DNA from 4 places in the Halorhodospira sp. M38 genome. Region 4 is predicted to be linked to each of the others. Evidence: predicted binding sites of a transcription regulator. Region 4 holds the regulator's gene; each other region holds the start of a gene.

Region 1 (5,564 bases), on a different contig from region 4:
CCGGTGGCCAGGTCGAGCAGGCGCCGGGTATGGTCGAGGTTGCGGTGGATGAGGCGGCCATTGGCCTCGTTGCGGGCCTGGATGGTGCGCAGCAACTGCTCCAGCTCGCCCCAGGCGGAGCGCAGCGACTCCGGTGCAGTACGCAACACCGCCCGCACGCCAGCGGTCCCCGTCGGATAGCCGGCTTCGGTGAGAACCCGCCGCAGCTGCTGCTCGGCCTCTTCCAGGGCCTCGACCTGGGCGCCCTTGCGGCGCAGGAGTTCGTCGAAGCCGTTCAGGTCCCGGTCGATCAGTTGCCGGGCCTCGGCCTCGAGGGTGGCGGCGAGTTCCCCGGCGCGCGCCTGGCAGCGCTCGACGCGCACGGCCAGGCGCTGCGCCAGCTCCGCGTCCAGCGTCTGGCGCGGAAAGCGGTCAGAGCGGCCGTGCTCCGCCGGCGTCATCACGACTCGACCAGCGCCTCAAGCTCAGCGAACTTCTTGGCGACTTTCTCGGCGTCCACCGGGTAGTCGCCGTTGGCGATCCGCTCCTTGATGGCTTCGACCCGATCCCGGTCGACTTCCGGGGTTTGGTCGATGCGTTCGCGGACCGTCTGCAGTCGTTCCGAGGTCTCGGCCTCGTCGGCGCCGCCTGCGCCCCGGGGCGGGGCGTTCGACGCCTCGTCGGCGCCGCCGCTCTTCGGGCCCTTGCCCGGCTGGGCGGTCGCGGGTCCGACGGGGCGCGGACCCCCTCCTTCGATCGGATTGGACATCGGGCTCTCCTCAAAACCTTTCCTATGCGGGCTGCAGCGCCGCTCCCTGGCCTGCATGGACCCGTGCTATCCGTATCTATCGGCGGCCCGGGCAGGAACTTGAGTCCTGGTTCCGGTTACTGTGACCCAGGTTGCCACTGACGGCAACTCCCGCCGCCTGCGGCCTAATCGCCGACCCGGACCTGGCCCTCGCCGACGACCCGTGCCTGGATCTCCCGTCCGGAGTCCAGGTTCTCCACCCGGATCCGGTCGCCTTTCTGGCCGTGCTCCAGGGCGCGGCCACGGCTGCTGATCTGGATGGCATCGCCCCGGCCGGCGGCGATGGTGACCCGGTCGTTGCGCTCGACCAGCGTCGGGGGCTGCACGTGGTTGCCGGTCACGGCCACCCCCTCGCGCAGGCTCCGGCGTACCTCCTGGCCGACCAGATCGCCGGCGTCGCGGTAGAACTCGCCGCGGACCCGGCGCGCATCCCGCGTAGCGGTGCGCAGATCCGCCGCCGCGAGCCGCTGTCCGCGGCGCAAGCTGCGTCCGGCCACCACCATCTCCGTCTTCAAGGTGGTTTCCATGCGCACGTAAACGGTCCAGGGTGCCTCTCCGCTGCAGCGCACCCCCACGGTACCGGCTTGGTGGGGGCTGCGCCCGCGGGGGATGAACCCCTCCAGCTCGCCGTCACACGCACGCAGTTTCAACCGGCCGTCCACCCCGCGGGCCTCGACCTCCACCTCGTCGTACTCCCCGGCCAGCGCCTCGCGCAGGAACACCTCCGCCGTCTCACGGATGGCCTCCGGCGACTGGGTGCTGGCCTGCGCCGCCGCCGGGGCCAGGACCGTCAGCGCCAACAATACGACGGCCAGGCGCCAGGCGGGCGACGGTCGCGCACTGCGCCCGACCCTGCGGGCGGGGGTGGCGCCGGCGGGTCTGCTCATCGGTCCGCGCGCAACCTCCATTCGGTTGGTGATCCTCCGGAGAAATATGCAAAGGGTGTGCCGCGGCGTCGGCCGCTTTCCCTGATCCGGCTACCGGATTAACATGACGCCAACGGGCGGGGGCCAGCCCCCGGGACGCACGCCGATAAGGGAGCCGTCAGCGATGGCCGGAATCATGAGCTCCGTCGACCAGCGGACCCAGCTGGCTGGCCATAACCGCATGGAGCTGCTGCTGTTCCGTTTCGAGGGGCGGCAGCGCTACGGGATCAACGTGTTCAAGGTCCGCGAGGTCATACCGGCCCCGGAGCTCAGTTACGTGCCGCATGCCCATCCGGCCTCGCTGGGGATTGCCTACATCCGCGGCCACACCCTCTCGGTGCTCGATCTGAGCTACGCCACCGGCAACGGCGCCATCACCAAGGAAGAAGGCAACTACATCATCGTCACCGAGTACAACCGTCAGGTCCAGGGGTTCCTGGTCGGCGGGGTGGACCGGATCGTCAACATCAACTGGCAGGACGTGCTGCCGCCGCCGAGCGGGGGTAGCGCCGGCAGCTACCTGACCGCCGTGGCGCGCTACGACGGGCAGATGATCCAGATCGTCGACGTCGAGAAGGTCCTCGCCGAGGTTCAGCGTGCCGGCGGCGCCGATCCGGAGGTCACCGAGGGCGGTGGCGTGGATCACGCCGAGGGCTCCGAGGCTTACAAGGTCCTGGTGGTGGACGACTCGGCGGTCGCCCGGGGGCAGATCAAGCGCACGCTCGAGGAGATCGGTGTGCGCGTGGTCACCAAGAACAACGGCCGCGAGGCGCTGGAGCAGCTGCGCACCTGGAAGGATCAGGATCCCTCCGGGCTCGACGATCTGCTGATGGTGGTCTCGGACATCGAGATGCCGGTGCTCGACGGCTACACCCTGACCCGATCGATCCGGCAGGATCCGGGGCTTGCCGGGGTCCACGTCCTGCTCCACTCCTCGCTCAGCGGTGTCTTCAACACCGAGATGGTGCGTCGCGTGGGGGCCGACGAGTTCCTGGCCAAGTTCCACTCCCGGGAGTTGGCCGAGCGGGTCGGCGCCCGGCTGGCCGAGCGAGGGGGATGAGCATGCAAGGAGGACGGTTTGGCCGCGCTTTCCGTGGGTGAAGAGGAGTACCAGGCGTTCGCACGGTTCCTGGAGCGCGCCTGCGGGATCGTCCTTGGGCCGAGCAAGCAGTACCTGGTGGCCAGCCGGCTCGGGCCGCTGCTCGAGGCCGAGCGCATCCCGGATCTGGCCACCCTGGTCCAGCGGCTCGAGCAGCGCCCCACCGCCGATCTCAAGGGGCGGGTTATCGAGGCGATGACCACCAACGAGACCCAGTGGTTCCGCGACCGCTTCCCCTTCGACGTCCTGCGTCGGCACCTGCTCCCCGAGATGGAGCGCCGCCGCGTCTGGCCGGTGCGCATCTGGTCCGCGGCCTGCTCCTCCGGGCAGGAGGCGTACTCGATCAGCATGACCGTCGACGAGTACAACGACAGCGGCGGGCGTATGGAGGCCGAGATCCTCGGGACCGACATCTCCACCGCGATGGTCGAGGAGGCGCGGCGGGGGCGTTATACCGCCAACGTGGCGCGCCGCGGGCTGGCGCCGGAACGCCAGCAGCGGTTCTTCGATGCCGTGGGCGAGAACACCTGGGAGGTCAAGCCCGCCGTGCGCCGGCGGACTAGCTTCCGCGTCCACAACCTGCTGGAGAGCTACGCCGGTCTGGGTCGATTCGACATCGTTTACTGCCGCAACGTGCTCATCTACTTCGGCTGGGACTCGCGGCGGGATATCGTCCAGCGCATCGCCGAAGTGACCCGCCCGGGCGGGTACCTGATCGTCGGGGCGTCGGAGTCCCTCGCCCGGCATTCCGACGAGTTCGAGCTGGTCCGCCTCGATGGCGGTGTGGTCTACCGGCGCCGCGGCTGACGGACAGACCCTGCCGCCGGGCGGCAAGCGCTTGCCGCCCGTTGCCGCCTTCTTCCGGCTTAGTCGTTGATCCGCCAACCCCGCGTGCCTGGCACGCGATCTGCATAAAAGTCCCGTGAACGAACACCACGGGAGCCCGCCATGCGGATCGGCTTCGATCAGGCCTTCTCGGCACCCGAGCAGGCCATGCGCCTGCGCGGCGAGCGGCACGAGCTGCTCGCCTCGAACATCGCCAACGCGGACACGCCCGGCTACAAGGCGCGTGATATGGATTTCCGCGAGGCCATGCGCCAGGCCAGCGAACCGCAGCCGCAGCCGTTGCAGGCGACGCATGCGCAGCACGTGCAACCGCCGCCTTCATCCACCATGGCGGCAGGCGATCCGAAATCTTTATACCGGGAGCCCCACGCCGCCTCGCTCGACGGCAACACCGTCGAGATGCACGTCGAGCAGGCCAAGTTCGCCGAGAACGCCGTGAACTACCAGGCCGCCGTGGACTTCCTCAACGGCCGGATCCAGAAGCTCACCGGCGCCATCCGAGGGGAGTAAGCGAACATGTCCTTGATGCACGCCATCGACGTCGCCGGCACCGGGATGAACGCCCAGCAGCTGCGCCTGAACACCGTGGCCAGCAACCTGGCCAACGCCGAGACGGTCGCCTCCAGCCCCGAGGAGGCGTACCGCGCCCGGCAGCCGGTTTTCGCCGCGGCGCTCCACCAGGCCCAGGGCGGCTATCCGCAGGGTGGCGGACCGCAGCCGGCGCAAACCCCCGGCTGGGCCGAATCCGGCGGGCCGGTGGATCGGGTCAGCCCGGTGAGCTTCCAGCGTCAGTTCTTTGGCGGCGAGCCCGCCGGTGTGCCGGCGGCCGGCGACCCCTGGGCCAGCCCGTCGCCCAGCGTACCGGTCTTCATGCCGGGTGTGGTGGAGAGCGACGCCGAGATTGAGCCGCTGTACAAGCCGCACCATCCGCAGGCGGATGACGACGGCTACGTCTACCGCTCCAACGTGAACTCCGTCGAGGAGATGACCAACATGATCTCCGCCTCGCGGTCGTTCCAGAACAACGTCGAAGTCATGAACACCTCGCGGGATCTCATGCTCGAGACCCTGCGCCTCGGCCGCTGAATCCGGGAGGAGCGACCATGCTCGATCCGAGCCAACTGATGGGCGGGGCCGCCGGTGGCGGCCAGAAGGCCCCCAAACCGCCGAACGCCGGTGACGGCGGATCCGGTAAGCCGGGCGGCGGGGCCACGCAGGGCGTCGCCGAGGGTGTGCAGGCGGCGCAGAAGGCGGCCGAGAAGCCCGTGGGCAGTGGCCCCGCCGGCGGTTCGCGCGGCGAGCCGTCCGGTTCGGTCGCCCGGTCGGGCTATGAGGCGCTGCCCGAGGATCTGCGCAGCATCCCCGACGAGAAGGACGACGGCGACCCGCAGAGCATCGGCCACGAGGACTTCCTGGAGCTGATGATGGTCCAGCTCGAGAACCAGGATCCGACCGACCCGCAGGACACCGAGCAGATGATGGGGCAGATCGCCCAGTTCACCACGGCCTCGGGGATCGAGCAGCTGCAGTCGGACTTCCGCGAGTTCTTCGAGCACATGCGCTCGGATCAGTCGCTGCGCGCCTCGCAGCTGGTCGGCCGTGAGGTGGTCACCGAGAGCCGCGAGGCCTATCTGCCCGAGGATGGGGAGATGGAGGCGCTGCTCCAGCTCGAGCGCTCGGCCCCCAATCTGACCGTCGAGATCGAGAACGAGGCCGGAGAGCGGGTCCACCGCGAGCAGCTTGGTGAGGTGGAAGAGGGCGAACACCCCTTCACCTGGGACGGTACCGACAATGACGGCCAGCGCATGCCCCAGGGCACGTACCAGGTCAACGCCTACGTTGAGGACGGTGATGAGCGCGAGCCGGTACCCACCCTCGTCGGTGCGCCGGTGACCAGTGTCTCGGT
Region 2 (5,564 bases), on a different contig from region 4:
GCGTTGTGGCAGAGCACGTGGCGCGGCTCGGCGCCGAGTTCGGTGAGGAACCGGGTCATGCCCATGACGAAGTCCGGATCCCCCCACAGGGCGAAGCGCTTGCCGTGCAGCCACTGGTGGGAGTCGGTCATCATATCCACCAGCCGCCCGCGCTCGAGCTCCAGGGACTCGGGGATCGGCTTGCCGGTGATCTGCGAGACCTTCATCAGGAAGTTGTCGGTTCCCTCGAGGCCGATGGGCACCTGAACCTCGGGGCAATCGTGCTTCCAGGTCTGCTTGATGTACTTCTTGGTCTTGGTCAGCATCCACGGCTGGAGCAGCAGGGTGTCCAGCGCATTGGGGGCGTCACGGACCTCGTCAATCGGCGTCCCACCGGCGTACATCCGGTATTCACCGTCGGCCGGGGTGTCGAGCACCTCGGTGGGATCGCAGAGCAGCGAGGCCTCCACGCCCATCTCGCCCAGGGCGCGCTTGAGCCAGCGGTAGCTGCCCAGGTAGGTCTCGAAGCCAGGCACCAGGTTGACCTTGCCGTTGCTGCCCGGCTGCTTGTCCTCCATCGCGTTGATGGTGAAGTAGCGGGCAATGCCCTCGAACATGCCGTCCCAGCCGGTGACGTGGCTGCCGACGAAGCTCGGCGTGTGCGCAAAAGGCGTGGGCACTTCCTGCGGCAGATACCCCTCGTCCTTGGCGTTGCCGATGAAGGCGTTGAGGTCGTCGCCGATGACCTCGGCCATGCAGGTGGTGGAGACGGCGATCACCTCGGGCTGGTAGATCTGGTAGGCGTTCTGCAGCCCCTGGTTCATGTTCTTGTGCCCGCCGAAGACCGCGGCATCCTCGGTCATGGAGTCGGAGACACAGGCCACCGGCTCCTTGAAGTGGCGGTTGAAGTAGGTCCGGAAGTAGGCCACACACCCCTGGGAACCGTGGACGTAGGGCAGCGTCTTCTCGAACCCCAGCGAGCAGAGCACCGCCCCGAGGGGCTGACAGACCTTACCCGGATCGACGGTCAGCGCCTCGCGCGAGAAGTTCAGCTGCTGGTACTCCTCGGTGGTGGTCCACTCGAAAGTCTCGTCGATCTTCGCCGCGTCGACGCCCTCCTCCTGCTCCCGGCGCTTGCGGCTGAGGACCTGTTGGTAGTCGTCATCCCGGAACAGCGGGTAGCACGGCTTGATGGCTTCGGTGTCTTCGTTCATTGCGCTTCCTCCAGCTGCGCCGCGCTGCGGGCACGGCGCCTTGCCCTGTTCGGGCGGGCCGGCTGAGCGGCCCGCCCCTGGCTGAGATGGTCAGGCCGCCTTGGAGGCCGGCTCGCCGGTGGCCTTCCACGGCGGGGTCATGCGGTCCCAGACCGGGTTGTTGAGGGTCATGTCCATATCCCGGGCAAAGATCGCGAAGCCGTCGTAGCCGTGATACGGCCCGGAGTAGTCCCAGGAGTGCATCTGCCTAAACGGCAGACCCATCTTCTGGAACACGTACTTCTCCTTGATCCCGGCGGCCACCAGGTCCGGCTGGACCCGCTCGATGAAGCGCTCCAGCTCGAAGGCGTTGGCGTCGTCGTAGACCAGCGTCCCCTCCTTGAGCTCGGGGTAGGTGCGGTCGTAGTCGTCGTCGTGGGCGAACTCGTAGCCGGTGCCGAGCACCTCCATGCCCAGGTCCTCGTAGGCGCCGATGACGTGGCGCGAGCGCAGACCGCCGACGTAGAGCATCACCTTCTTGCCCTCCAGCCGCGGCCGGTACTTGGCGATCACCGCGTCCATCATCGGCTGGTACTTGGCGATGACGGCCTCAGCGTTGGCCTGGATGGTCTCGTCGAACCGGGCAGCGATCTCGCGCAGGCTCTGGGCAATGCGCGTCGGACCGAAGAAGTTGAACTCCATCCACGGGATGCCGTGGGTCTTCTCCATGTGCTCGCAGATGTAGTTCATGGAGCGGTAGCAGTGCAGGAGGTTGAGCTGCACCTTGGGCGTGTTCTCCATCTCGGCCAGGGTGCCGTCGCCGGACCACTGGGCAACCACGTTCAGGCCCATCTCCTCGAGCAGGATGCGCGAGGCCCAGCAATCGCCGCCGATGTTGTAGTCACCGACGATGGCCACGTCGTAGGGCCCGGCCTGGTGGCCGTCGCCGTCGCGGTTCTCCAGGACGTGGTCGCGGATGGTGTCGTTGGCGATGTGGTGGCCGAGGGACTGCGAGACCCCGCGGAAGCCCTCACAGCGCACCGGGATAACCGGCTTGCCGAGGCGCTCGGTGGCCTGACGGCCCACCGAGTCGATGTCGTCGCCGATCAACCCGACGGGGCACTCCGACTGCACGGTGATGCCCTTGTTGAGCGGGAAGAGCATCTCGACTTCGTCGATGATCTTCTCGAGCTTCGGGTCACCGCCGAAGACGATGTCCCGCTCCTGGAAATCGGAGGTGAAGTTGATGGTGCCGAAGGTGTCCACGCCGGTGTGGCCGGTGTAGTAATTGCGACGGCCGGCCCGCGAGAGCTGGCCGCAGCCCACCGGGCCGTGGGAGATGTGCACCATGTCCTTGATCGGCCCCCAGACCACGCCCTTGGAGCCGGCGTAGGCGCAGCCGCGCTGGGTCATGACCCCGGGCACCGACTTGCGGTTGGAGGTCACGCACTTGCTCGGCTGCTGGTCGGCCCCGACGGCGGCCAGGTGCTTGGCGCGCTCCTCGCGGGTAGCCTCGGGATAGACCTCGAGGACCTCCTCGATCAGCGCCTGGGCCTCGTCCTGCGTCATGCTGCTCATTGGCTCTCCCCCTTTACGCCGAGGCGGTCTCGTCGGCCTTCTGCCCCACGATGGACTCGTCCTCCTCCTCGAGGATGCCGAACTCCATGAGCAGGTCCTCGAGGTCATCCATGCCCAGCGGCGTGGGCACGACCATTTGGGTGTTGTTGATGACGTTGTCCGCCAGTTCGCGGTAGACGTCGGCCTGCTTGCACTCCGGGTTGTACTCGATGACCGTCATACGCCGGATCTCGGCGTGCTGGACCATGTTGTCCCGCGGGATGAAGCCGATCATCTGGGTACCCAGCCGGCTGGCGAGGTTCTCGATGAGCTCGTCCTCGCGGTCGGTGTTGCGGGAGTTGCAGATCAGCCCGGCCATGCGCACGCCGCCGGAGCTGGCGTACTTCACGATGCCCTTGGCGATGTTGTTCGCCGCGTACATGGCCATCATCTCGCCGGAGACGACGATGTAGATCTCCTGGGCCTTGTTCTCGCGGATGGGCATGGCGAAGCCGCCGCAGACCACGTCGCCAAGGACGTCGTAGAAGACGAAGTCCAGGTCGTCCTCGTAGGCGCCCTCCTCCTCGAGGAAGTTGATGGCGGTGATCACGCCGCGGCCGGCGCAGCCGACCCCCGGCTCCGGGCCACCGGACTCGACGCACTTGGTGTCGCCGTAGCCGACCTGCAGGACGTCCTCGAGCTCAAGGTCTTCGACGCTGCCCGCCTCGGCGGCCAGGTGCATGACCGTGTTCTGCGCCTTGGCATGGAGCATCAGGCGGGTGGAGTCGGCCTTCGGATCGCAGCCGACGATCATCACCTTCTTGCCTTTCTCGGCGAGCGCCGCCACCAGGTTCTGCGTGGTGGTGGACTTGCCGATGCCGCCCTTGCCGTAGATTGCTGCCTGTCTCATGGGTTAATCCCTCCTGACCGATGGTTACGTTGGCCGCCTCAGCGGCTCGCACCCGGGTTTTGCAACCGGCGTGCCAGCAGGGGGCAACGACGGACCCGCTGCGCCGAAGGTGACCCGCCGCGTTTACGCAACCCGTTGATCCAAAAGACTTATAGGAAGACCAGGAACGATCAGCAAAGAAAGGGCGAACACCCCCGGGGGCCCGGCCCGACGATCCGGGACGGCCCGCAGGCCCGTGGCAAGTCCGACATGATCGGCCGGGGGTTGTCGGGGAGCGGACAAGGGGAAGAACCGCTCCCCGACCGACAGGAGGGATGCTTAGTGCTCGCTGAAGACGGTGGTGTGACCGCGGTCGCTGAAGGCGAGGACCTGGTAGGACTCATCCGGCTGGCCGGGGATCCACTTGCGTCGCATCGCCCCTGCTCCTCATCGACAGGTTGTGTGGCACCGGTCGTCATTATTGATCGAACGCAATCCGGATGCCACCCCCTCCGACGGGGCGAGCGACGCTCAGGCGCGTTGGGGTGACGAGGCGACGCCGACGGCCCGCGCCGCCAGTTCGCGGGCGCAGGCCTCGATCACGGTCACACCGTGGCGGGCCAGGTAGCGCCGCTCCTTGCCGGCCGTGGCGGGCAACAACGCCCAGCCCTTGGGCTCGCCGGCCTCCTGGGTGATCTCGGTGAAGAGCATGCGCTCGGTATCCCGGGTGAAGCGAACCCCGAGACTCAGGTAGCGCACGCCCCGGCGCCGCTCCTTGAGGAACCGCGGCAGGGCGAAGCCGCCCATCAGTTCGGTGAGGTAGTCCACAAAATCGGCGTCCGAGGCAACGAAGCTCGGCTCGGGCCGGGGCGACCCCAGGGGCTTGAAAAGGATCGGACCCGCCGGCGACGGCGGCGACTCGGCCGCCTCGTCGTGGAGCTCGTGGTAGCCGATGCTGTCGTGCCGGAAGACCCGATAGCGTCGCCCGCCAGTGACCCGTGCGACGCCCTGAACCAGCAGGTGCGGGGTGCCGGCCCAGGCGTCCTGGAGCTGGGTATCCCGGTTGAGATCCACCACCCAGGCCGGCCGCTGCTGCGCCAGCCAGTCGATCACCGGCGCCCGGGTCCAGGGGACCTCGCCGAAGCAGGTCCGCAGAAAACGCTCCAGATAGGGGCGTCCGTGATCCTGCTCGACCTTCATCGCCGCCCGCGAGAACTCGTGCATCAGCACCGGCGACATCGGCTTGCCCTGATTCAGCGCGAGGATCAGCCGCTCGTTGTCTGCCGGCATGGCATCGCCGGTCTCCGGGTGACACGCCCCGTCCAGCGCGCCCGGCCCGAGCACCGGGACGACGCTGCCGTCGGCGAAGCCGTGGGTCCAGCGGCGAATACGCTCGTCATCCAGTCCCGGATGGCTCATGGTTCTCCCCTCCCTGGCCGGCCCGCGCCCGATCCCGTTGGACCTGGCGGGCCCGCTTTTCCTGCAGGGCCCCGCGGATCCGCTCGCGCAGCTCGTCATCCAGCGGGGCAACGTCGGGCGGGTGCACGGTCTCGCAGAGGAGCACGTGCAGACCCATCGCCGTTTCCACCGGGCCGCGCACCTCGCCGGCGGCCATCTCGAACAGGGCCGCGTCCAGCTCCTCATGCAGCTGCCCCCGCGCCACCCGGCCCACCAGCCCGCCGTGCAGGGCGCTGGGGCACTCGGAGTGGCGCTCGGCGGCGGCGGCAAAGCCCCGCGGGTCGTCCGCCAGCTTCCCGGCCAGCTTCTCCGCCCGCGCCCAGGCCCGCTGCCGGGTATTCTCCGGGAACTCGTCGTTGATGGTGATCAGAAGATGGCGCACGGTGCGCGTCTCGTCCCGCTGGAAGCGCTCCGGATGCTCGCGGTAGAAGCGCTCCACGTCCTCGTCGGTGACCTCCGGCACCTCGGCGGCCAGCGGCGCCAGGGCG
Region 3 (5,564 bases), on a different contig from region 4:
CAGCTGCCGACGCTGGCGCTGGATGCGTGGTGGCGGGGCGGTGCGGTCGGCGATGGCGCACAGGACCATGACCAGCCGGTCCGTGGCGTGCAGGCCCATCAGGTGCTCGAAGCGGTAGTCGGGGACCCCGGTGCGCTCGCGCAGCCGGTCCGCCGCGCGGTTCAGCGAGGCGCCCACGACCACCGTGGCGGCGGCGTCGCCGCAGCCACGCAGCGCCTCCAGCGGCGTCCCGTCGGTGGTGATGGGGCTGAAATCGTCGTCGTCTAGGTGGCCGTCCATGGAGGCCCCCAGGTCGGGGATGGCCACCGGCTCCAGGCCGAAGGCCTCGAGCAACTCGCACAGCGCCTCGGCATCCCCGGGCGAGACGGCGTCGGAGAGCAGCAGGTTGACCCGCCGCGGTGCCCGGCCGGGGCGGGTGCCCTCGGCGGGGACCAGGTGTTCGATGACCGCCTCCACCGTGGCCGCGTAGCCACTGGCCAGGCTGCCGACGAAATCCGGCGTGTTCACCGGCACCACGGCGGTGGTGGCGTGCTCCGGGTGCTCGCTGCGGAAGGTGCGCACCAGTCGTTCGATGTCCGTACCCTCGGCCTCCGAGAGCCCGGTGGTCAGCAGCGTGATCAGCGCCGGCGCGGACTTGCTGCACAGGGTATCCAGGGCGCCGAGGACGTTATCGTCGGCGCCGAGCACCGCGCTGATCGGGTCGATGGCCGTGGTCTGCAACGGGATCGGCTCGTTGAAGTGGCGCACGAAGTAGACCTTGCCGAAGGCCGTGCAGCCCTGGGCCCCGTGGAGCAGCGGCACGGCGCCGCGGAAGCCGAGGGTGGCGAGGGTGCCACCCACCGGTTGGCTGGCCTTCAGCGGGTTGACGCTCAGCGGGCTGGTGGATCGTTCGATGCGGGTCATGGCCCGGTCCTCCCTTCCTGCCGTTCCCAGGGCGCCGGTTCACGCACCTGGGGCCAGATGGGGCTCTCGATGCTGCGGCACAGCTGGCGGGCCAGCTCCACCATGCCGGTGTAGCCGGCGTAGGCGTGGGGGCGCTCCTGGTTGATGTCCAGAAACGGGATGCGCGCCTTCAGCGCGGTGTACATGTTCCGTCCGCCGGCGATGAGCACGTCGGCCTCGTGGGCGCGGACGGTGTCGATCAGCGTCCGCGGCGCGCCGCTATCGAGCATCTGCGCCTGCTCGCCCATCAGCTCGCGGATACGCGCCTTGTCCGCCTCGGTGGATTTGCGCGTTCCGGTGGCGACCACCTCCATGCCCAGATCCTGCAGCGCCGAGACCACCGACCAGCTCTTCACGCCGCCGGTATAGAGCAGGGCGCGGCGCCCGCGCAGGCGCTCGCGGTAGGGCTCCAGCGCGGCATCGGCGCGGGCCTCTTCGCGGGCGATGACCTGCTCGGTGCGCTCGGTCAGTGCCGGGTCGTCGATCAGCCGGGCGAAGCCGCGCAGGGCGGCGGAGGTGTCGGCGACGCCGTAGAAGCTGCCCTCGAAATACGGGATGCCGTAGCGCTCCTCCAGGGTGCGCGCCACATTCAGCAAAGCCTTGGAGCAGACCAGCATGTTGGCCTCGGCCCGGTGGAGGGTCTGCAGCTCGCGGTAGCGGGCGTCGCCGGATAGGCTGCCGAGCAGGCGCAGGCCGAGCTCGTCGAGCAGCGGCAGGACGTTCCAGAATTCGCCGGCGATGTTGAACTCGCCGATCAGGCCCACGTCGTGTATCTGGTGGTCCGCCGGTTGGTCCTCTGCCGGCACCGGTTCCGGCTCGCGGGTGCCGACGATGTGCCGGACCACCGCCTCGCCGGCGATGCGGTTGCCCAGGTTTTTGCTGCCGTAGAATCCGGCGCAGTCCACCGGGATGACTGGCGTGCCCCAGCGGCGCTCGGCGCTGCCGCATACTGCCTCGAGGTCGTCGCCGGTGAGTGCCGGTACGCAGGTGTTGTAGACGAACACCGCCGCCGGGGCGTGTTCGTCCACGGCCTGCTTGATGGCGTGGAACAGCCGCGCCTCGCCCCGGCCCATGATCACGTCCTGCTCGCTGAGGTCGGTGGTCATACCGATGCGCCACAGGGTGGGCCCGGTGGAGCGGGTGCCGCGGTTATCCCAGGAACTGCCGGCGCAGCCGATGGGGCCGTGGACGATGTGGGCGGCATCGGCCACCGGCAGCAGGGTGATCTGGGCGCCGTCGAAGGCGCAGCCGCCGGCGGCGGCCCCGGGGGTGGGACGTGCGCAGCCGGACTTCGACCCCTGGTTGTGGGCGCAGCCCGGCTCGTCGAGCAGAGCGGCGATCTCCTGGTTGCGCATGGGCGGGCAGCTCCGGTCGTGGGTGGCTTGCCCGCAGTGCAGCAAGGCGCGTGCCACGCCCGGTCGGCGGTCGCCGCCGCCCTGTGCCGGGCGGTGGCCGGGCGGCGAGCGGCGCGCGCGTGTCGCAAATCCGACGGGCGGGCGTTATCGTGTGCCCTTTCGCACAACCTGCGTTGACCCGGGATAGGGCGCACCGCAGACTATTTGGAATCGTTGCAAAGTACCCGGGACCCGAGCCATGCGGCAGATCCTGCTCGACACCGAGACCACTGGCATGGACCCCGCCGAGGGGCACCGCATCATCGAGGTCGGCTGCGTGGAACTCGAGCGCCGGCGGCTGACCGGCAACAACTTCCACGAGTACCTCAATCCCGATCGGGCGGTGGACGAGGGCGCGGAGAACGTTCACGGCCTGTCGAACCGCTTCCTGGCGGACAAGCCGCGTTTCGCCGACATCGCCCGGCGCTTCGTCGACTATGTCCGGGATGCCGAGCTGATCATCCACAACGCCCCCTTCGACGTCGGCTTCATCGACGCCGAGTTGGCCCGTCTGGGGCCGGCGTGGGGGCAACTCGAGGACTACTGCACCGTCACCGATTCGCTGCAGCTGGCGCGGCGCATGCATCCGGGGCAGCGCTGCAGCCTCGACGCGCTGTGCAAGCGCTACGGCGTGGACGGCTCGCGGCGTGAACTCCACGGCGCGCTGCTCGACTCCGAGCTGCTCGCCGAGGTCTACCTGGCCATGACCGGTGGCCAGGGCAAGCTCTCCCTGGACGGCGAGGGCCTGGAGCCGGGCTGCGCCGAGCCGATCCAGCGGCTGTCCCCGGAGCGGCCGCGACTGCGCGTCCCGGAATCGGGCGAGCTGGAGCGCGAGGCCCACGAGCAGTTGCTCCAGCGGATCGAGGCGACCTGCGGTGGCCCGGCGCTGTGGCGCCGGGCGGGCGGCGGCGAAGAGGCGGCCGGCTCATGATCCGGGCACCGCTGCGGGCGCTGACCTTCGATCTCGACGACACCCTGTGGTCCGTCGAGGACGTGCTCGCGGCGGCTGAGCAGACCCTGCACGACTACCTGCGCGAAGCCTACCCGGTGGTGGCCGAGCGCTTCGATCCCGACCGCATGCGCCAGCTCCGCCGCGAACTCGCCGCCGCGCGGCCTGAGCTGACGCGCAACGCGACCACCCTGCGCCGTGCCACCATGGCCGAGATCGCCCGCTGCTGCGGGATCGATGGGACGGCCGCGGAGCGCTTTGTGGAGCAGACCTTTGCCGTCTTTCTCGAGGCGCGGCAGGCCCGGGTGGCCCCGTTCCCCGAGGTGTTGCCGGCGCTGCGCGAGCTCTCGGCGCGCTTTCGGATCGGCGTGATCACCAACGGCAACGCCGATGTCTACCGTACGGCACTGGGGCCCTGCGTCGACTTCGTGGTGCGCGGCGTGGATATTGACATCCCCAAGCCGGAGCCGGCGATCTTCGCCCTGGCCTGTGAGCGTGCCGGGGTACCGCCGGGGGAGGTCCTGCACGTCGGTGATGATCCGCACACCGACGCCGCCGGCGCCCTGGCCGCGGGTATGCAGGCGGCGCTGATGTGCCGTCACGGCCCGCCGGAGCCGCCGGACGGCGTGCCCGACTGCCTCATGGTCCCGGACATGGAGGCGCTGCGCCGTGCCATTGAGCGCAGGGTGGGTGCGGGGCCGGCACAGGACGTTTAGAATGCTGTACAAAAGATGTACAAACCCAGGGAGATCATGAGTCGGGAGAGCGAGCAGAACCGGGAGGATGGTGCCCAAGAGCCAGAGCCACGCATACCGGTCGGCGTGAGCAGCTGCCTGCTCGGCGAGGAGGTGCGCTACGACGGCAGCCACAAGCGCAACCCCTTCGTGACCGAGGCGCTCTCGCGCTACTTCCGCTACGTGCCCGTCTGCCCCGAGGTGGCCATCGGGCTGCCCACCCCGCGGCCGCCCATCCGCCTGGAGCAGGCCGAGGACGAGCGGGTGCGGGTGCGTGGTGTGCGTGACCGGCAGACCGACGTCACCGAGGCCATGGAGGCCTACGGCCGCGAGAAGGGGCGTGAGCTGCACTGGCTCAGCGGCTATATCCTCAAGTCCAAGTCGCCGAGTTGCGGCATGGAGCGGGTCAAGGTGTATAAGCCCGACGGCCATCCGGCCGGGTTCTCAAGCCGTGGCGCCTACGCGCGGACACTGATGGAGACGAATCCGCTGCTGCCGGTCGAGGAGGAGGGCCGGCTCAATGATCCGGCCCTGCGCGAGGGCTTTGTCTGTCGGGTCTTCTGCTACTACCGTTGGCAGCGCCTGGTCGAGGCGGGTCTGACGCGCAAGGCCCTGGTGGACTTCCACGCCGAGCACAAGCTGTTGCTCATGGCCCACGACGACCAGCGCATGCGCGCGCTCGGGCGGTTGGTCTCGACGCTGGGCGAGCGGCCGCTGGAGGCCGTGGCCGAGGCCTACATCGAGGCGTTCATGGCGGCGCTGGCCCGGCCGGCCACCCGGGGGCGGCACGCCAACGTGCTCTATCACCTGCTCGGCTACCTCAAGCGGGAGCTGAATCCGGCGGACAAGCAGGAGGTCGTGGACGTCATCGAGCAGTACCGCACCGGCATGGTGCCGCTGATCGTGCCGGTGACGCTGCTGCGCCACCACTTCCGCCACTGGCCGGATCCCTACGTGGAGCGGCAGTTCTATCTCTACTGGAGCCCGCCGGAACTGGCGCTGCTCAATCAGGTCTGACCGGGCGGCCGGGGTCGCTCCACGACATTCGAGACGAAAAGGAAGGGCTGCGTGCCGTTACGTTCGTTGCTGCGCAAGGGTTGGGGGGTCGCTGCGCCCGTGGTGGTGCTGCTGGCGGCCGTGCTGGTGCTGGCGGCGCTGGTCTGGACCCGCCCCGATCCGCCTGCCGAGGAGCCCACCGAACCCTCGTGGGTGGTCGCCACCGAGCGCGCCGAGCCCGGCGTCCACCAGCCGCTGCTGCGCCTGTTCGGCTATATCGAGTCGCCCTCGGATGTCACCGTCAAGTCCGCGGTGGAGGCCGACGTCGCCGAGGTTCGGGCGCGCGACGGCCGCGTGGTGGAGGCCGGCGAGCTGCTGGTGCGCCTGGACGACGGTGAACTGCGGGACACCCTGCGCCAGCGTCAGGCCGATCTCGACGAGCAGGAGGCCGCACTGCGCCAGGAGCGCCGCGCCGTTGCGGCGGACCGCGAGGATCTCGAAGCCGAGAAGGCGCTGCTGGCCATCGATGAGCGGCGGGTGGCGCGGCTC
Region 4 (5,564 bases):
CATCCGCTGTGGCTCGATCCTGGTCGAGGAGATGACCGTCGCCGGGCAGTGAGCGTCCGGTGCCGGGCGCGGGTCAACCGTGCTCGGTCTCGCCGAAGCCCTCGGCCACCAGACGGGTTAGGGCCTCGAGGGCGGCCTCGGCGTCCGCGCCCTCGGCCTCAATGGTGATCGTGGCCTGATGGCCGGCGGCGAGCATCATCAGTCCCATGATGCTCTTGCCGTTGACGCGCTTGTCCCCGTAGCGGACGTGGATCTCGCTCTCGTACTCGCTGGCGATGGTCACGAAACGGGCGGCGGCCCGGGCGTGGAGTCCGAGGCGGTTGGTGATGGTGGCTTGTTGCTCGATCATGACGGCGGGGCTCCTTCACCGACCGCGATGATGCCGGCTCGGCCGCCGGCAGCGGCGGATTCGGCCAGTTCGTCGAGGGATCGCCCGGGGTAGTTGAAGACGCGCAGGAGCATCGGCAGGTTCAGGCCGGTGACCACCCGGCAGTGGCGGTCGGTGCCGGCCGCCACGGCGACGTTGGAGGGGGTGGAGCCGTAGGCGTCGGAGAGGATGAGGACCCCGGCCCCCTGGTCGAGTCGGGTGATCAGGGAGCCGGCGCGTTCGAGTAGCTCGTTGCGCTCGTCCTCGTTGAAGACCTCCAGCGACTCGGTCTGCAGCGGGCAGATGCCGAGCGTGCGCGAGGCCGTGGCCAGGATCTCCGAGCCGATGTGTCGGTGGGCGACGATGAGCAGTCCGACCCTCATGACAGCTCCCGGTGGCGCAGGGTCACGTGGCTGCAGTCAGCCTGCAGTGCTGCGGCCAGCCGCTCGGCGAGGTAGACCGAACGGTGCTGCCCGCCGGTGCAGCCGATGGCCACGGTCAGGTAGCTGCGCCCTGACTGCTGATGGACCGGCAGCCAGTGGCGAATCATCGTGTCGATCTGGTCGAACAGGGTCTCGGTTTCGGGCTGCGCCTCCAGGAAGGCGCGGACGCTGTCATCGCGGCCGGTGTAGGCGCGCAGCCGAGGCTCCCAGTGTGGATTGGGCAGGCAGCGGGCGTCGAAGACGTAGTCGGCGTCCGTGGGGATGCCGTGCTTAAAGCCGAAGGACTGGACCAGCACCGACACACCGCTGCGCTCGCCCGCGACCCGCTCGGAGATCAGCCCGCGCAGGTCGTGGACCGTGGTCCGCGAGGTGTCGATACTCCAGTCGGCCACCTCGCGCAGCGGTTCGAGCAGGGCGCGCTCGGCGCGCAGGGCGTCGGCCAGCGGCTGATCGCCCTCGGCCAGGGGGTGGCGCCGCCGGGTCTCGCTATAGCGGCGCATGAGGATGGCGTCTTCGGCGTAGAGGAACAGCACCTCGGTGGCGATGCCCTGCTCGCGCAGCGCAGTCAGCGTCTCGGGCAGGCGCTGTAGGTCGCGGGGCGGGTTGCGGGCGTCCAGCCCCACCGCGAAGCGCTCGCCGGTGGGTGCGTCGCGATTCTGCGCGTAGCGGGCCAGCTCGCCGATCAGGCTCACTGGCAGGTTATCGATGCAGTAGTAACCGGCGTCTTCCAGGGTGTGCAGGGCGACGCTCTTGCCCGAGCCCGACAGGCCGCTGACCACGATCAGGCGCAGTTCGCTCATGCCGGCACCCCGTGGTTCCGGCCGCTGCGCTGGTGTGTTGCGACCTCCGCGACGAGGCGGCCGGCGGCGGCCTCGATCAGCGGCGCCAGCGGCCGGCGTTCGCTGTCGGTCAGGGTCACCCGGGGTAGGGCCAGGCCGAGCAGTTCGCGGTGATCGCGCCGGCCGTGCAGGGCGGCCTCGGCTTCGGTGGGGCCGGGAGCGCGCTGGAGCTGGATGCACAGAGCCACGGCGGTCTCGCTGCGCAGCGCCGCGGGGCCGTAGAGTTCGGTGATGTCCACCAGGCCGAGGTCGCGCAGGCAGAGCAGCCCCCGCCCCTGCTGCGGACCGGCGCCGAGCAGGCGATCACCGTCGCGGCGCAGCTGTACGGCGTCGTCGGCCACCAGGGCGTGACCACGGTCGAGCAGCGCCAGGGCGGCGTCGCTCTTGCCCACGCCGCTGGGGCCCTCCAGCAGAATCCCGCGGCCGTGGACCGCCATCAGCAGGCCGGGGATGACCGGCCGGTTCCCGGCCGCGTTCACGATGGGTCGGCGTGCGACTGCCATTCGCGCAGGGCCATCTGCAGCTCGTCCCCGTCCGAGGAGCGGCGCAGCCGCTCGCACAGGCTGCTGTCGCTGAACATCTCGGCAAGGCTGGCGAGGATCTGCAGGTGCTCGTCGGTGAAGTGCTCGGGTACGACGAGGGCGAAGAGCAGGTCCACCGGTGCCTTGTCGAAGGCGTCGAAATCGATGCCCCGGTCCAGGCGGATGAGGGCCCCGATGGCGCGGTCGATCCCGTCGATGCGGGCGTGGGGCACGGCGACGCCGTGCCCCAGGCCCGTGCTGCCCAGTCGCTCACGGGCCAGCAACCGGTTGCTGATCTCCCGGGCGTCGAGGCCGTCGCCGCTGGCCCCGATCAGCTCGCCTATGCGCAGGAGCACCTGCTCCTTGTCCTCGATGCCGCTCTCGCAGCGAACACGTTCCGGCGTGATGAGTTGCTCGATGTCCATGGAGTGTCCGATCGGCTGGCCCGCTGAACCGCGTCCCGCCGCCTTAAAGGCTGGCCTTGAGGGACGCGCCCTGCCGTCGCTGATCGACGGCCTTCTCTTTGTGTTTCAGGACCTGACGGTCAAGCTTGTCCACGAGCACGTCAATGGCTGCATAGAGATCCTCCTCGATGGCATCGGCAAAAACGCGCCCGCCGCCACCCCCGATGTGGATGACCGACTCGGCCTTCTGCTGCTTCTTCTCCACCGTGAGGATCACCTCGGTATCGATGACGTGGTCGAAGTGGCGCTGGATGCGTTGCATCTTCTCGTTCACATGCGCCCGGAGGGCCGGGGTGATCTCGACATGATGCCCACTGAGCTTGATCTGCATACCGCCTCCTGAACCCCTTTGCCGCCGGCGGAGCCGGGGGCCTCAGCGCCCCCGGGCCTCCCTGCGCTCCGCCGACGATGCGATGGACAGGGACTCCCGGTACTTGGCGACCGTCCGACGCGCCACCTGGATCCCCTCCTCATGAAGGATACGCGCAATCGCGCTGTCACTCAGCGGTTTTGCCCGATCCTCCTCGGCGATCAGCCGGCGGATCCGCGCCCGGATCGCCGTCGCCGAAGCCTCTCCGCCGTCGCTGGTCTGCACGTGGCTCGAGAAAAAGTACTTGAACTCGAAGGTGCCCCGCGGGGTGTGCATGTACTTGTTGGTGGTGATGCGGGAGATGGTGGACTCGTGCATCTCCACCGCCTCGGCGATCTCGCGCAGAACCAGTGGTTGCATCGCCTCCTCGCCGTGGTCGAGGAACCCCTGTTGCCGCTCTACGATGGCGCTGGCCACTTTCAGCAAGGTCTCGTTCCTGCTGCGCAGGCTCTTGATCAGCCAGCGCGCCTCTTGGAGATGGTTGCGCAGGCAGTGGTTGTCCGCGCTGCGGTCCGCTCTGCGGATCAGGCTGGCGTAATACGCGTTGACGCGCAAGCGGGGGGCGGTCTCGCCGTTGAGTTCCACCTGCCAGACGCCGTCGCGGCGCACGACGAGGACATCGGGGATGATGTAGTCCGGGGTTGTGTCGCTGATCTGCGAGCCCGGGCGTGGATCGAGGCTCTGGATCAGACCGAGGATGCCGCCGAGGGCATCTTCGCCGACCCCCAGGGCGCGGCCCAGGTCGTCATGGCGGCGTTCGGCGATGAGCTCCAGGTGGTGGAGGAGGGCGTGCTGCGCCTCCGCACGCCAGGGCGTGTCCTCGGGAAGCTGCTCGAGCTGGACGCACAGCGCTTCCTGAGGGTCGCGGGCGGCAACGCCGGTCGGGTCGAGCCGCTGGACACGCTGCAGGACCGCCTCTAGCTCCTCGGCGCTGACTTGCTCGTCGGCCGGACAGCCGGCCAGCAGATCCTCGGTGCTCTGGGTCAGGTAGCCGTCGTCGCCGACGGCGTCGACGATGACCTCGGCGATGGAGCGCTCCCGGGCGGAGAAGGCCTCGAGCTCGATCTGCGCGTGCAGGTGCTGCTGGAGGCTGTCGGAGGCGGCCGGCCGGTTGTCGAGGGTGTCGCGCTGCGCACCCTCGTCGCCGGGGGCGCTCAGTGCCGTGCTGCCGTCGTAGATGTCGTCCCAGGAGGTGTCCAGGGGCAGGTCTTCGGGGATGTCCTCGCCGGCGGGTTCGCTGGCCGGTGCCTCGTCCTCGTGGGGTTCCGTTTCCTGCTGCTCCTGCTCCTGCCCGGGTTCGGCCTCCTCATCGAGCTCGAGCATGAAGTTCGACTCCAGGGCCTGCTGGATCTCGGTGCGCAGCTCCAGGCTGGAGAGTTGCAGCAGCCGGATGGCCTGCTGCAGCTGCGGGGTCATGGTCAGCTGCTGACCGATGCGTAGCTGAAGCGACTGCTTCATGGCCGTGTCCGTTGTGCTTGAAGCATCCGTAGTCCGTCACTCACAGGCGGAAGTCCTCGCCCAGGTACACCTCGCGTACCCGCGGGTTGGCCAGCACGCTCTCGGCGTCCCCGGCGGCCAGCACCTCGCCGTCACTGAGGATGTAGGCGCGTTGCACGATGCCCAGCGTCTCGCGCACGTTATGGTCGGTGATCAGCACGCCGATACCCCGTTGCGCCAGCTGGCGGACGATCCGCTGGATCTCGCCCACCGAGATGGGGTCGACCCCGGCGAATGGCTCATCAAGCAGTATGAACCGCGGATTCGCCGCGAGGGCGCGGGCGATCTCCACGCGCCGGCGCTCGCCCCCGGACAGGGCGATCCCCGGGGAGTCGCGCACGTGGGTCACGCCGAACTCCTCGAGCAGGCGATCCAGCTCCTGCTCGCGCTCAGTGCCGTCCAGGTCGTCGCGCAGCTGCAGGATGGCCCGTACGTTATCCGCAACGCTCAGTTTACGAAAGACCGAGGGTTCCTGGGGGAGGTAGCCGATGCCCAATCGGGCCCGGGCGTGAATGGGCAACCGGGTGAGGTCGTCGCCTTCCAGGGTGATTCGTCCCTCGTCGGCCTGCACCAGGCCGACGACCATGTAAAAGCACGTGGTCTTGCCGGCCCCGTTGGGGCCGAGCAGGCCGACGATCTCACCGTCGGCGACCTCCAGCCCCGCGCCGTTGACCACGGTGCGGCCGCGATAGCGCTTGCTCAGCCCCTCCGCGCGCAGCGTCACCAACGGGTCATTCCTCCTCGCGCCGTGCCGGATACAGGATGGTCCGCGCCCGCTGCCCCTCGGCGCCGCGGGCCTTCATGACCTGCCCCTCCAGGTCGACGTCGATGGTCTCGGCGGTGACTTGATCATCCCCCTGCCAGAGATGTGCATCGCCCTGGAAATGGGCACGTTCGGGACCGCGGGAGTAGTACTCCATGCGTTTCGCCTCGGCATGCACGGGGCGAGGCTGGTTCTCGGGGTGATCGCGGTAGGTGGCCGGCGTGCCGTCGACGTAGACGTGGCTCAGGTCGCCGTCCTCGTCGGTGTAGACCTCCATGCGATCCCCGGTGATGCGCATCT

Evidence for each region. Region 4 encodes sigma-54, which starts transcription at its own class of promoters, with help from an activator protein. Its sites were predicted from a motif close to TGGCANGNTNCNTGCTT; they were not measured.
Region 1: the regulator sigma-54 is predicted to act here: its motif matches at 1,721-1,737, upstream of flgA (flagellar basal body P-ring formation chaperone FlgA).
Region 2: the regulator sigma-54 is predicted to act here: its motif matches at 3,699-3,715, upstream of nifH (nitrogenase iron protein).
Region 3: the regulator sigma-54 is predicted to act here: its motif matches at 2,337-2,353, upstream of nifE (nitrogenase iron-molybdenum cofactor biosynthesis protein NifE).

What each region holds. Positions count from the first base shown of each region.
Region 1 is NZ_JAJNQP010000005.1:48,904-54,467, forward strand. It holds gene LRA98_RS04915 (flagella synthesis protein FlgN) at 1-440, opposite strand, end outside; gene flgM (flagellar biosynthesis anti-sigma factor FlgM) at 440-748, opposite strand; gene flgA (flagellar basal body P-ring formation chaperone FlgA) at 913-1,674, opposite strand; gene LRA98_RS04930 (chemotaxis protein CheV) at 1,838-2,773, shown strand; gene LRA98_RS04935 (CheR family methyltransferase) at 2,792-3,619, shown strand; gene flgB (flagellar basal body rod protein FlgB) at 3,761-4,168, shown strand; gene flgC (flagellar basal body rod protein FlgC) at 4,175-4,744, shown strand; gene LRA98_RS04950 (flagellar hook assembly protein FlgD) at 4,762-5,564, shown strand, end outside.
Region 2 is NZ_JAJNQP010000007.1:38,993-44,556, reverse strand. It holds gene nifK (nitrogenase molybdenum-iron protein subunit beta) at 1-1,193, opposite strand, end outside; gene nifD (nitrogenase molybdenum-iron protein alpha chain) at 1,284-2,750, opposite strand; gene nifH (nitrogenase iron protein) at 2,764-3,639, opposite strand; gene LRA98_RS06165 (SIR2 family protein) at 4,150-5,037, opposite strand; gene LRA98_RS13145 (nitrogen fixation protein NifZ) at 5,015-5,564, opposite strand, start outside.
Region 3 is NZ_JAJNQP010000007.1:50,216-55,779, forward strand. It holds gene nifN (nitrogenase iron-molybdenum cofactor biosynthesis protein NifN) at 1-903, opposite strand, end outside; gene nifE (nitrogenase iron-molybdenum cofactor biosynthesis protein NifE) at 900-2,297, opposite strand; gene dnaQ (DNA polymerase III subunit epsilon) at 2,536-3,267, shown strand; gene LRA98_RS06240 (HAD family hydrolase) at 3,264-4,001, shown strand; gene LRA98_RS06245 (YbgA family protein) at 4,038-5,036, shown strand; gene LRA98_RS06250 (HlyD family efflux transporter periplasmic adaptor subunit) at 5,088-5,564, shown strand, end outside.
Region 4 is NZ_JAJNQP010000010.1:64,684-70,247, forward strand. It holds gene pmbA (metalloprotease PmbA) at 1-52, shown strand, start outside; gene LRA98_RS07835 (HPr family phosphocarrier protein) at 74-349, opposite strand; gene LRA98_RS07840 (PTS sugar transporter subunit IIA) at 346-750, opposite strand; gene rapZ (RNase adapter RapZ) at 747-1,610, opposite strand; gene LRA98_RS07850 (HPr kinase/phosphorylase) at 1,607-2,128, opposite strand; gene LRA98_RS07855 (PTS sugar transporter subunit IIA) at 2,125-2,595, opposite strand; gene hpf (ribosome hibernation-promoting factor, HPF/YfiA family) at 2,639-2,965, opposite strand; gene LRA98_RS07865 (RNA polymerase factor sigma-54) at 3,008-4,462, opposite strand; gene lptB (LPS export ABC transporter ATP-binding protein) at 4,503-5,228, opposite strand; gene lptA (lipopolysaccharide transport periplasmic protein LptA) at 5,233-5,564, opposite strand, start outside.